2 regions of the Acidovorax sp. GW823-FHT05D11 genome follow, and region 1 is predicted to be linked to the other one. Evidence: riboswitches for the same ligand, from Rfam matches in the RefSeq annotation. Region 1 holds a riboswitch; the other holds the start of a gene.
What was found. Region 1 has a riboswitch for glycine ahead of gcvT (glycine cleavage system aminomethyltransferase GcvT). Riboswitches for the same ligand answer to the same signal wherever they lie in the genome.

Region 1 (4,366 bases):
GCCCACACAAGGCGCCGGGCGCTTTTGCTTTGACCCTGCACGCCCTTGTCCAAGACCGTCCCGTGAAAACCTTCGAACGCTATTTTCTGGCCGCCAACCGCTGGGCATTGATCCTGCTGCTGGCGGCCATGTCCATCATCATCTTCACCAACGTGGTGATGCGCTACGTCACCCACAACTCGCTCGAATGGGCCGAGGAGGTGTCGCGCCACATGATGATCTGGCTGACCTTCCTGGGCGCCGGCCCCGTGCTGCGCTATGGCGGCCACATCGCGGTGGAGAACCTGCAGGATGCCCTGCCCCGCGCGGGCGCCATCGCCCTGCGTGCCGTGGTCGCGGCCTTGCTGTTCGCCTTCTTCGGCTTCATGGTCTGGTACGGCTGGCTGTACATGCAGCGCACCATGTTCCAGATGACGGCCGTGACGCAGATCCCGTTCGCCTACATCTACAGCGCCATGCTGATCGGCGGCGTGCTGCTGATCGTGCACTTTTTGTTCATCGTGCGCGGCTACGTGCTCGACCGCAACTTTGCGGCCGATGAACACTTCGATGCGAATGCGAGTGCCTCCCTATGAGCGCGTCCATCATCCTCATCGTTTCGGCCTGCCTGTTCCTGGCCATGGGCGTGCCCGTGGCGTTTGCGCTGGGCCTGGCCACCGCGGCCACGCTGATCCTGGCCGAGAGCTACCCGCTGATGGTGCTGCTCAAGGAGACCTTCACCGGCATCGACAGCTTTCCGTTGATGGCCGTGCCCTTCTTCATCCTCGCGGCCGAGCTCATGAGCGGCGGCTCGCTGACCGAGGTGCTGCTGAGGTTTGCCGGGCAGTTCGTGGGCCACAAGCGCGGCGGGCTGGGCTACACCAACGTGGTCTCGCTGACCTTCTTCTCGGGCATCTCGGGCTCGGCGCTGGCCGATGCGGCGGGGCCGGGGTCGATGCTGATCCGCATGATGGACAAGGCCGGCTACGACCGTTCGTACGCGGCGGCTCTCACGGCCTCGACGGCCATCGTCGGGCCCATCATCCCGCCGTCCATCATCATGATCATCTATGCGCTGCAGGATGAAACGGTGTCGGTGGGTGCGCTGTTCGTGGCCGGCCTGCTGCCGGGCCTGCTGATCGCGGTGGCCATGTGCGTCGTGAACTTCCACGTCTCCAAGAAGCGCAACTACAAGGGCGACGGCCGGATGCCGCCGCTGGCCGAGATCCTGCAGACCACCTGGAAGGCGCTGCCCGCCATTTTGCTGCCGGTGGTGATCCTGGGCGGCATGCGCGCCGGCTGGTTCACGCCCACCGAGGCCTCGGTGGTGGCGGTGTTCTATGCGCTGGTGTGCGGCAAGTTCGTCTACCGCACGCTGCAGTGGAAGGCGCTGCCCGACATCCTGGCACGCTCGGCCCTGCTGTCGGCCTCGGTGCTGATCATCATCGGGCTGTCGGCCGCGTTCGCGTGGATCCTGACCATCGAGGGCATTCCGCAGCAGATGGCCGACTGGCTGGTGGGCATGAACCTCTCGCCGTGGATGTTCCTCATCATCGTGAACATCTTCCTGCTGCTGTTCGGCATCTTCATCGAGCCGCTGCCGGGCGTGATGGTGCTGGCGCCCATCCTCGCGCCCGTGGCCGTGAAGCTGGGAATCGACCCCATCCACTTCGCGATGGTGGTGATCTACAACCTCACGCTGGGCATGATCACGCCGCCCGTGGGCGGGCTGCTGTTCGTCACCTGCAACGTCTCGCGCGTACCGATGTCGCAGCTGGTGCGCGAGCTGGTGCCCTTCCTGTGGGCGCATGGCGTGGTGCTGGTGGTGCTGACCTTCATCCCGCAGCTGTCGACCTGGCTGCCGAAGGTGCTCGGGTTCATCAAATAGCGTCTGCGCGGCTTCTTCCAGCGGATATACTGGCGGCCGTCAGGAGAGAGCCCCTTCCCATCAACGAAAGGGGCCGCCGAAGGCGCAGGCAGCAGCCGAACGCTCAGGCAAAAGGACTGGCAACCGCCCGCAGTGATGCGGGCGTTCCCTTGCTGGAGAGAGATGGACCGTGCAGCACGGCACCCATCCACCGAAGGAGCAAGCCGCGCGGCCAGCCAGGGCGCTGCGGTGAATCTCTCAGGTAAAGCGGACAGCAGGGCAAATCCCGCGACCCATGGGGCCGCGGCCACCATTTGCCCCGGAGTCCGCCTTGACCACCCCTACCGCCCCGCTGCTGACCACCCCCCTCAACGCCCTGCACACCGAGCTGGGCGCCCGCATGGTGCCGTTTGCGGGTTACTCCATGCCCGTGCAGTACCCTGCCGGCCTGATGGCCGAGCACCTGCACACGCGCAACGCGGCGGGTTTGTTCGACGTCTCGCACATGGGCCAGCTCAAGCTTGTCGGCCCCGGCGCCGCTGCCGCGTTCGAAACCCTGATGCCCGTCGACGTGATCGACCTGCCCGTGGGCAAGCAGCGCTACGGCCTGCTGCTCACCGACGAAGGCACGGTCATCGACGACCTGATGTTCTTCAATCAGGGCAATGACACCCTGTTCGTCATCGTCAACGGCGCCTGCAAGGTAGGCGACATCGCGCACATCCAGGCACGCATCGGCCAGCGCTGCGACGTCATCCCCATGCCCGACCACGCCCTGCTGGCGCTGCAAGGCCCGCAGGCAGTCACCGCCCTGGCGCGCCTGGCACCCGGCGTCGAAAAGCTGGTATTCATGACGGGTGGCGACTTTTCCATTGCGGGCTGCGACTGCTTCGTGACCCGCAGCGGCTACACCGGGGAGGACGGCTTCGAGATCTCGGTGCCCGCGTCCCAGGCCGAAACCCTGGCGCGCGCGCTGCTGGCCCAGCCCGAGGTCAAGCCCATCGGGCTGGGCGCCCGCAACTCGCTGCGCCTGGAAGCCGGCCTGTGCCTGTACGGCAACGACATCGACACCACGACCACCCCGCCCGAGGCGGCGCTGAACTGGGCCATCCAGAAGGTGCGCCGCACCGGCGGCGCGCGCGCGGGCGGCTTCCCCGGTGCCGACAAGGTGCTGTCGCAGATCGACAACCCCGCCAGCCTGCAGCGCAAGCGCGTGGGCCTGGTCGCGCTGGAACGCGTGCCCGTGCGCGAGCACACCGAACTGCAAGGCCCCGACGGGCAGAAGATCGGCGAAGTGACCAGCGGCCTGCTGGGTCCCACCGTGGACAAGCCGGTGGCCATGGGCTACGTGGCGCCAGCCTTTGCCGCCGTCGGCACGCGCGTCAACGCCATCGTGCGCGGCAAGGCCGTGCCCATGGAGGTGGTGTCCATGCCGTTCACGCCTGCGCGCTACCACCGCGGCTGACCCTCTGCAACCGCCCCAGCCCGGCTAAAGTGGCGGCTGGCATCGGCACTTTTTCTGTTTACCCCTTTTTTTGGAGCTTCCCCCATGACCATCAAGTATTCCAAGGACCACGAGTGGATCGACATCTCCGACCACGAAGCCGCCACCGTGGGCATCACGCTGCATGCCCAGGACGCCCTGGGCGACGTGGTCTTCGTGGACCTCCCCGAGGTCGGCACGACCTTCACCCAGGGTGACGTGGCCGGCGTGGTCGAGTCCGTGAAGGCCGCGGCCGACGTATACATGCCTGTCACCGGCGAAGTGGTCGAAGTGAACGAAGCACTGCGCGCCGACCCCTCGCTGGCCAACAGCGATCCCATGGGTGCCGGCTGGTTCTTCAAGGTCCATGTGACGGACATGCTGCAGTTCGATGCGCTCATGGACGAACCCGCCTACGCCGAGTTCGCCAAGAACGCCTGACCCTCCAATGCCCCGCGGCCCGGCGCCTCCCCGCCGGGCCAATGTGTTTCCTTGCACTGTGCCGCCGCCGATGACCTCCCAAGCCCCCCTGCCCACCCTCGCCGCACTCGAGAACACCACCGAGTTCCTGCCCCGCCATATCGGCATCGACGCAGCCGACGAAGCCCACATGCTGTCCGTGATCGGCGAAGCCTCGCGCAGCGCGCTCATCGAGAGCATCGTGCCGCGCTCCATCGCGCGCAACCGCGCGATGTCGCTGCCCCGGCCCGCCACGGAAGCCGCTGCGCTGGCCGAACTCAAGGCAATGGCGTCCAAGAACAAGGTTCTGCGGAGCTTCATCGGCCAGGGCTACTACGACACGCACACGCCGGGCGTCATCCTGCGCAACATTCTCGAAAACCCCGCCTGGTACACCGCCTACACGCCCTACCAGGCCGAGATCTCGCAGGGCCGCATGGAGGCGCTGGTCAACTTCCAGACCATGGTGTGCGACCTGACCGGCATGCCGATCGCCAACGCATCCATGCTGGATGAAGCCACGGCCGCCGCCGAGGCCATGACCCTGGCCAGGCGCTCGGTCAAGAGCAAGAGCAATG
Region 2 (4,366 bases), 2.4 Mb from region 1:
ACAACCCCTATCGCAATTGACGGGGCCTGAGCGCCGCCCGCCCCCCCGAGGGCGGCGGGCGCGCCAGGAACTGGCCCTCGCCGCCTACGCACACCCCCGCAGGGCGCCTACGCGGCCCGGCTGCCCGTGCCGCCACCATGCAGTGACCGCTTCCGCAAGGAACATCAGGAGAATCCCATGACCTTCATGACCCGCAAGACATTCACCGCAGCCTCCATCGCCTTGATGGCGCTGTGGACCCTCCCGCAGGCGCATGCCGCCACGCAGGGCACCGTCATCGTCCAATCGGGCCAGCCGGAGCGCAGCTACCACGCCACGCAGTACCAGGTGAGGCCCGCGCCCCCTCCCCCGCGCCATGAAGCCGTGCCCCGCCCCCGCCGGGGCCAGGTGTGGGAAGAAGGCCACTGGGAATGGCGTGGCAACCGCTACCAATGGGTGCGCGGCCACTGGGTGCAGGCCCGCGCCGGCCACCAGTATCGCCAGCCGCACTGGGTGGAACGCGAAGGCCGCTGGGAGTTTCAGCGTGGCGGCTGGGACCGTGACGGCGATGGCGTCGCCAACCGCCATGACCGCGACCGGGACGGCGACGGCGTACCGAACCGCCGCGACCAGCAGCCCGACAACCCGCGCCGCAACTGACCCCACGCCCGGCGCGCGCGCCGCGCAGGGCGCCGCCGGTCAGCCCAGTTGAAGTTCGGCGCGCCCCAGGCCGGGAAACTCAGCCACCACCACCGTGCCCGGCGCCACCATCACGGTGCCGGTGCAGGACCCGGTGGTCACCCACTGTCCCGCGCGCAGCCCACCCAGGCTGTGCGCGCCGCCATTGGCCAGCCAGGCGAGCAGGCGCAAGGGATCGCCCGCCGGGTTGCCCCAGCCAGCGTGCCGCACGGCCTGCGCGCCATTCACCGACAGCACCACGGGCTGCCGCATCGGCTGCACCGACTGCGCGCTCTCCGTTCCCGACCCCACGATGAGTGCCCCATGGCAGGCCTGGTCGGCCAGCCGGCTCCACTCGCCTTGCTGCGCCCAGGCGGCGTAGCGCGTGTCGCAGACCTCGATGGCCGCCCGCACCGACGCTACGGCGGACAGCACCTCGGCCTCGCTGTAGGGCTGCGCCCGGGCAGGCAGATCGGCACCCAGTTCGTACACCAGTTCCGCCTCCACACCCAGCACGGCGAAGCCCGCGCAGGACAGGCGCACCGCGCCCCCGCCGGCCATCGCAAACACCGAATCGCGCGCCAGGGCCGCCCGCGCAGGCAGCGCCTGCGGCGACGCCGCGCCCACCTTCCAGCCCGAGATCTCGCCGCGCTCGCGCACCACGGCGTCCTGCACGGCATAGGCCTGGGCAGCGTTCTGGGGACGCAATGCGGCGGGCAGGTCGAGCGGACGGGGCGTGCGCCCCAGGCGGGCCATGGTGAGCACGGCCGCGCTGGTCAGCGGATCAAAGGCGGTATCGGGCATCAAGGCGTCCTGCAGAGAAAGGCGAAGGTTCCGGCGGATTATGGCCAACCCCGTGCCCGCAGCATCAGCAACGATTGCGGTTCATTAGCGCGGACAAAGCGGTTTTTGCGCGATGCGGGCTCCTAGAATGGCCCCCGCAGGAGAGTCAGCGGCCCGCCCGCTTCACCGAAGGCGCAAACTCCCATACACGCTCAGGTCCCGTACTGCACCATTCATCAAAGCCGTCTGGAGAGCCGCTTCGCGCAACGCGAAGCGCACCGAAGGAGCAAACCGCGCGCCATGTGGGCCGCGCGGTGAATCTCTCAGGTACCAAGGACAGGGGGAGCGGCAGCTTGGGCATTCATGCGCCAGCTGCACGCTATTGAATTCATAGCTGCCAGCGCATGTTGTTCTAGCGCCAGAGCCCAGAAAGGCTTTGAAAATCATGCGCGTGATCGTTTTGGGCGCCGGCTTGCTCGGCGTGACTTCGGCTTATTTCCTGCAACAGCGCGGCCACGAGGTGACCGTCATCGACCGCCAGGGTGCGCCCGGCGCCGAGACCAGCTTCGCCAACGGTGGCCAGATCTCGGTGAGCCACGCGGAGCCCTGGGCCAACCCGAGCGCGCCGCTCAAGGTGCTGCAGTGGCTGGGCAAGGAGGATGCTCCACTGCTGTTCCGCCTGCGCGCCGACATGCGGCAGTGGCTCTGGGGCCTGGACTTCTTGCGCAACTGCACGCCGGCGCGCACGCGCCACAACATCGAGCAGATCGTGCGCCTGGGCACCTACAGCCGCGACACGCTGCAGCAGTTGCGTGCGGCCACCGGCATCCAGTACGACCAGCGCACACAAGGCATCCTGCACTTCTATACCAACCCAAAGGAATTCGACGGCGCTCTGGCCCCGGCTGAGCAGATGCGCGCGCTGGGCTGCGAGCGCCAGGTCATCAGCGCCGACGAGGCCGTGCGCATCGAGCCCGCGCTGGCCCACATCCGCCCGCAGCTCGCAGGCGCCACCTTCACGGCCGAGGACGAGTCGGGCGATGCCAACCAGTTCACGCGCGAGCTGGCCCGGCTGTGCGAGGCGGCGGGCGTGCAGTTCCGCCTGGGCCACCACATCACCGCGCTGCGCGAAGCCGGCGGCCACATCGACCATGTGGAAGTGACCAACGCCGAGGGCCGCTTCGAGCGCGTGCGCGGCGACGCCTTCGTGCTGGCCATGGGCTCGTTCAGCCCGCTGCTGGCACAGCCGCTGGGCGTCCGCCTGCCCATCTATCCGGCCAAGGGCTATTCGGTGACCATGCCGGTCAAGGATGCCGGCAAGGCGCACCAGGTGAGCCTCACGGACGACGAGTTCAAGCTCGTGTTCTCGCGCTACACCAGCGAACAGGGTGGCGACCGCCTGCGCATCGCCGGCACGGCCGAATTGAACGGCTACGACCGCCACCTGAACCAGGTGCGCTGCGACGCCATCGTGCGCCGCGTGGAGCAGCTGTTCCCCGGCGCGGGCGATGCCAGCCAGGCCCAGTTCTGGACCGGCCTGCGCCCCGCCACGCCCAGCAACGTGCCGCTGATCGGCGCCACCAAGGTGGCCAACCTCTTCCTCAACACGGGCCACGGCACGCTGGGCTGGACCCACGCCTGCGGCTCGGGCAAGGCCCTGGCCGACATCGTGAGCGGCCGGGTGCCCGAAGTGGACTTTGCATTCCAGGGTCTGCAGGGGTGCGCTCCCGACAAGGCGCTGGTGCCATCGCGCACCACGGCCTGAACGGGAGCACAGCGGGGTTGCAGCACCGCCGCGCAGGCGGCGCTGCCACCACGGGCCAGCGCCCGGCCTACCTGGCAGCGCCCGTGGCGTGCGCCACGAACTGCGCCACGGCCTGCATGTCCTTCTCGCTCATGCGTTCGGCATACGAAGGCATCACGCCGATGCCCGCCTTGAGCGCGCGCAGCACGCGGCCCGCGTCGGGCTTGAGCTCATCCAGCACCGGGCCCACCTGCCCCTCGGCACCGGCGGCCTGCAGCGTGTGGCACACGGCGCAAGCAGGCTGGATCTTGATGAACAGCTCCTTGCCCCGCGCCAGCTCGGCGGCATCCGCCGCCCAGCCGGCACCCGTCCACAGCAGCAGCACGCTCGACATGGCCGCGAGCGCAGGCACGCGCAAATGCTGGAAACCGATGCGCCCCAGCACCAGTGCCACCGCGGATCTGGCACGGCCAGTCCGGGGGGCGCGCTCCCCTCCAGGGGGGAAGGCGCGCAGCGTCTCAGGGGGGCGCCCGGTCACGCTGCGGTCACCGTGACCGCATGGTCGCGCCAGCTCGCGTTGTTGTAGCCGCCCAGGTTTTCCTCGCGCTGCTCGGCCTGCACATTGCCTGCGGCATCGGTGGCGCGGCTGGCCAGCACGTGCGTGCCCGCCGCCAGCGTGACCGGCAGCACGAACTGGCGCCACGCGAACTTGCCCAGATCGGGGCCGATGAGCCGCGCGGCCTGCCAGGTCTTGCCGCCGTCCACCGAGACCTCCACGCCCTTGATGGCCTGCGTGCCGCCAAAGGCCACGCCATGCACCTGCACCTGGCCGGCCTTGAGGGGGCCCTTCTCGGGCAGGGGGCCATTGATCCAGGACTTGACGCCCATCTCCCACACCGACGGCTGGTCGGGGCTGGCCTTGGAGCCGGGGGGCGACATGCGGTAGCCGTGCGACATGATGCGCGCCTGCGACTGGGCGCCGGTGAAGGCCACGCGCTTGACGTACTTGATGTTGTTCACGCCCTGGTAGCCCGGCACCACCAGCCGCAGCGGGCCGCCGTGCGCCAGCGAGATGGGCTCGCCATTCATTTCCCAGGCCAGCAGCGCGTCCTCGGTGGCCTTGATGGGCACGGAGCGCTCCACCAGCACGGACAGCGGGTCCACGCCCTCGGGCAGCTTCTC

Region 2: another riboswitch for glycine. It lies ahead of AC3RCE_RS23110 (D-amino acid dehydrogenase); the one in region 1 lies ahead of gcvT (glycine cleavage system aminomethyltransferase GcvT).

The regions. Positions count from the first base shown of each region.
Region 1 covers NZ_CM179502.1:2,600,417-2,604,782, reverse strand. Annotated here, with positions in the region: gene AC3RCE_RS12170 (TRAP transporter small permease) at 63-575, shown strand; gene AC3RCE_RS12165 (TRAP transporter large permease) at 572-1,867, shown strand; glycine riboswitch at 1,898-1,996, shown strand; glycine riboswitch at 2,010-2,131, shown strand; gene gcvT (glycine cleavage system aminomethyltransferase GcvT) at 2,178-3,311, shown strand; gene gcvH (glycine cleavage system protein GcvH) at 3,396-3,770, shown strand; gene gcvP (aminomethyl-transferring glycine dehydrogenase) at 3,841-4,366, shown strand, end outside.
Region 2 covers NZ_CM179502.1:5,022,355-5,026,720, forward strand. Annotated here, with positions in the region: gene AC3RCE_RS23095 (YXWGXW repeat-containing protein) at 1-20, shown strand, start outside; gene AC3RCE_RS23100 (hypothetical protein) at 187-639, shown strand; gene AC3RCE_RS23105 (2-keto-4-pentenoate hydratase) at 679-1,461, opposite strand; glycine riboswitch at 1,677-1,790, shown strand; gene AC3RCE_RS23110 (D-amino acid dehydrogenase) at 1,886-3,205, shown strand; gene sorU (SorU family sulfite dehydrogenase c-type cytochrome subunit) at 3,273-3,578, opposite strand; gene sorT (SorT family sulfite dehydrogenase catalytic subunit) at 3,719-4,366, opposite strand, start outside.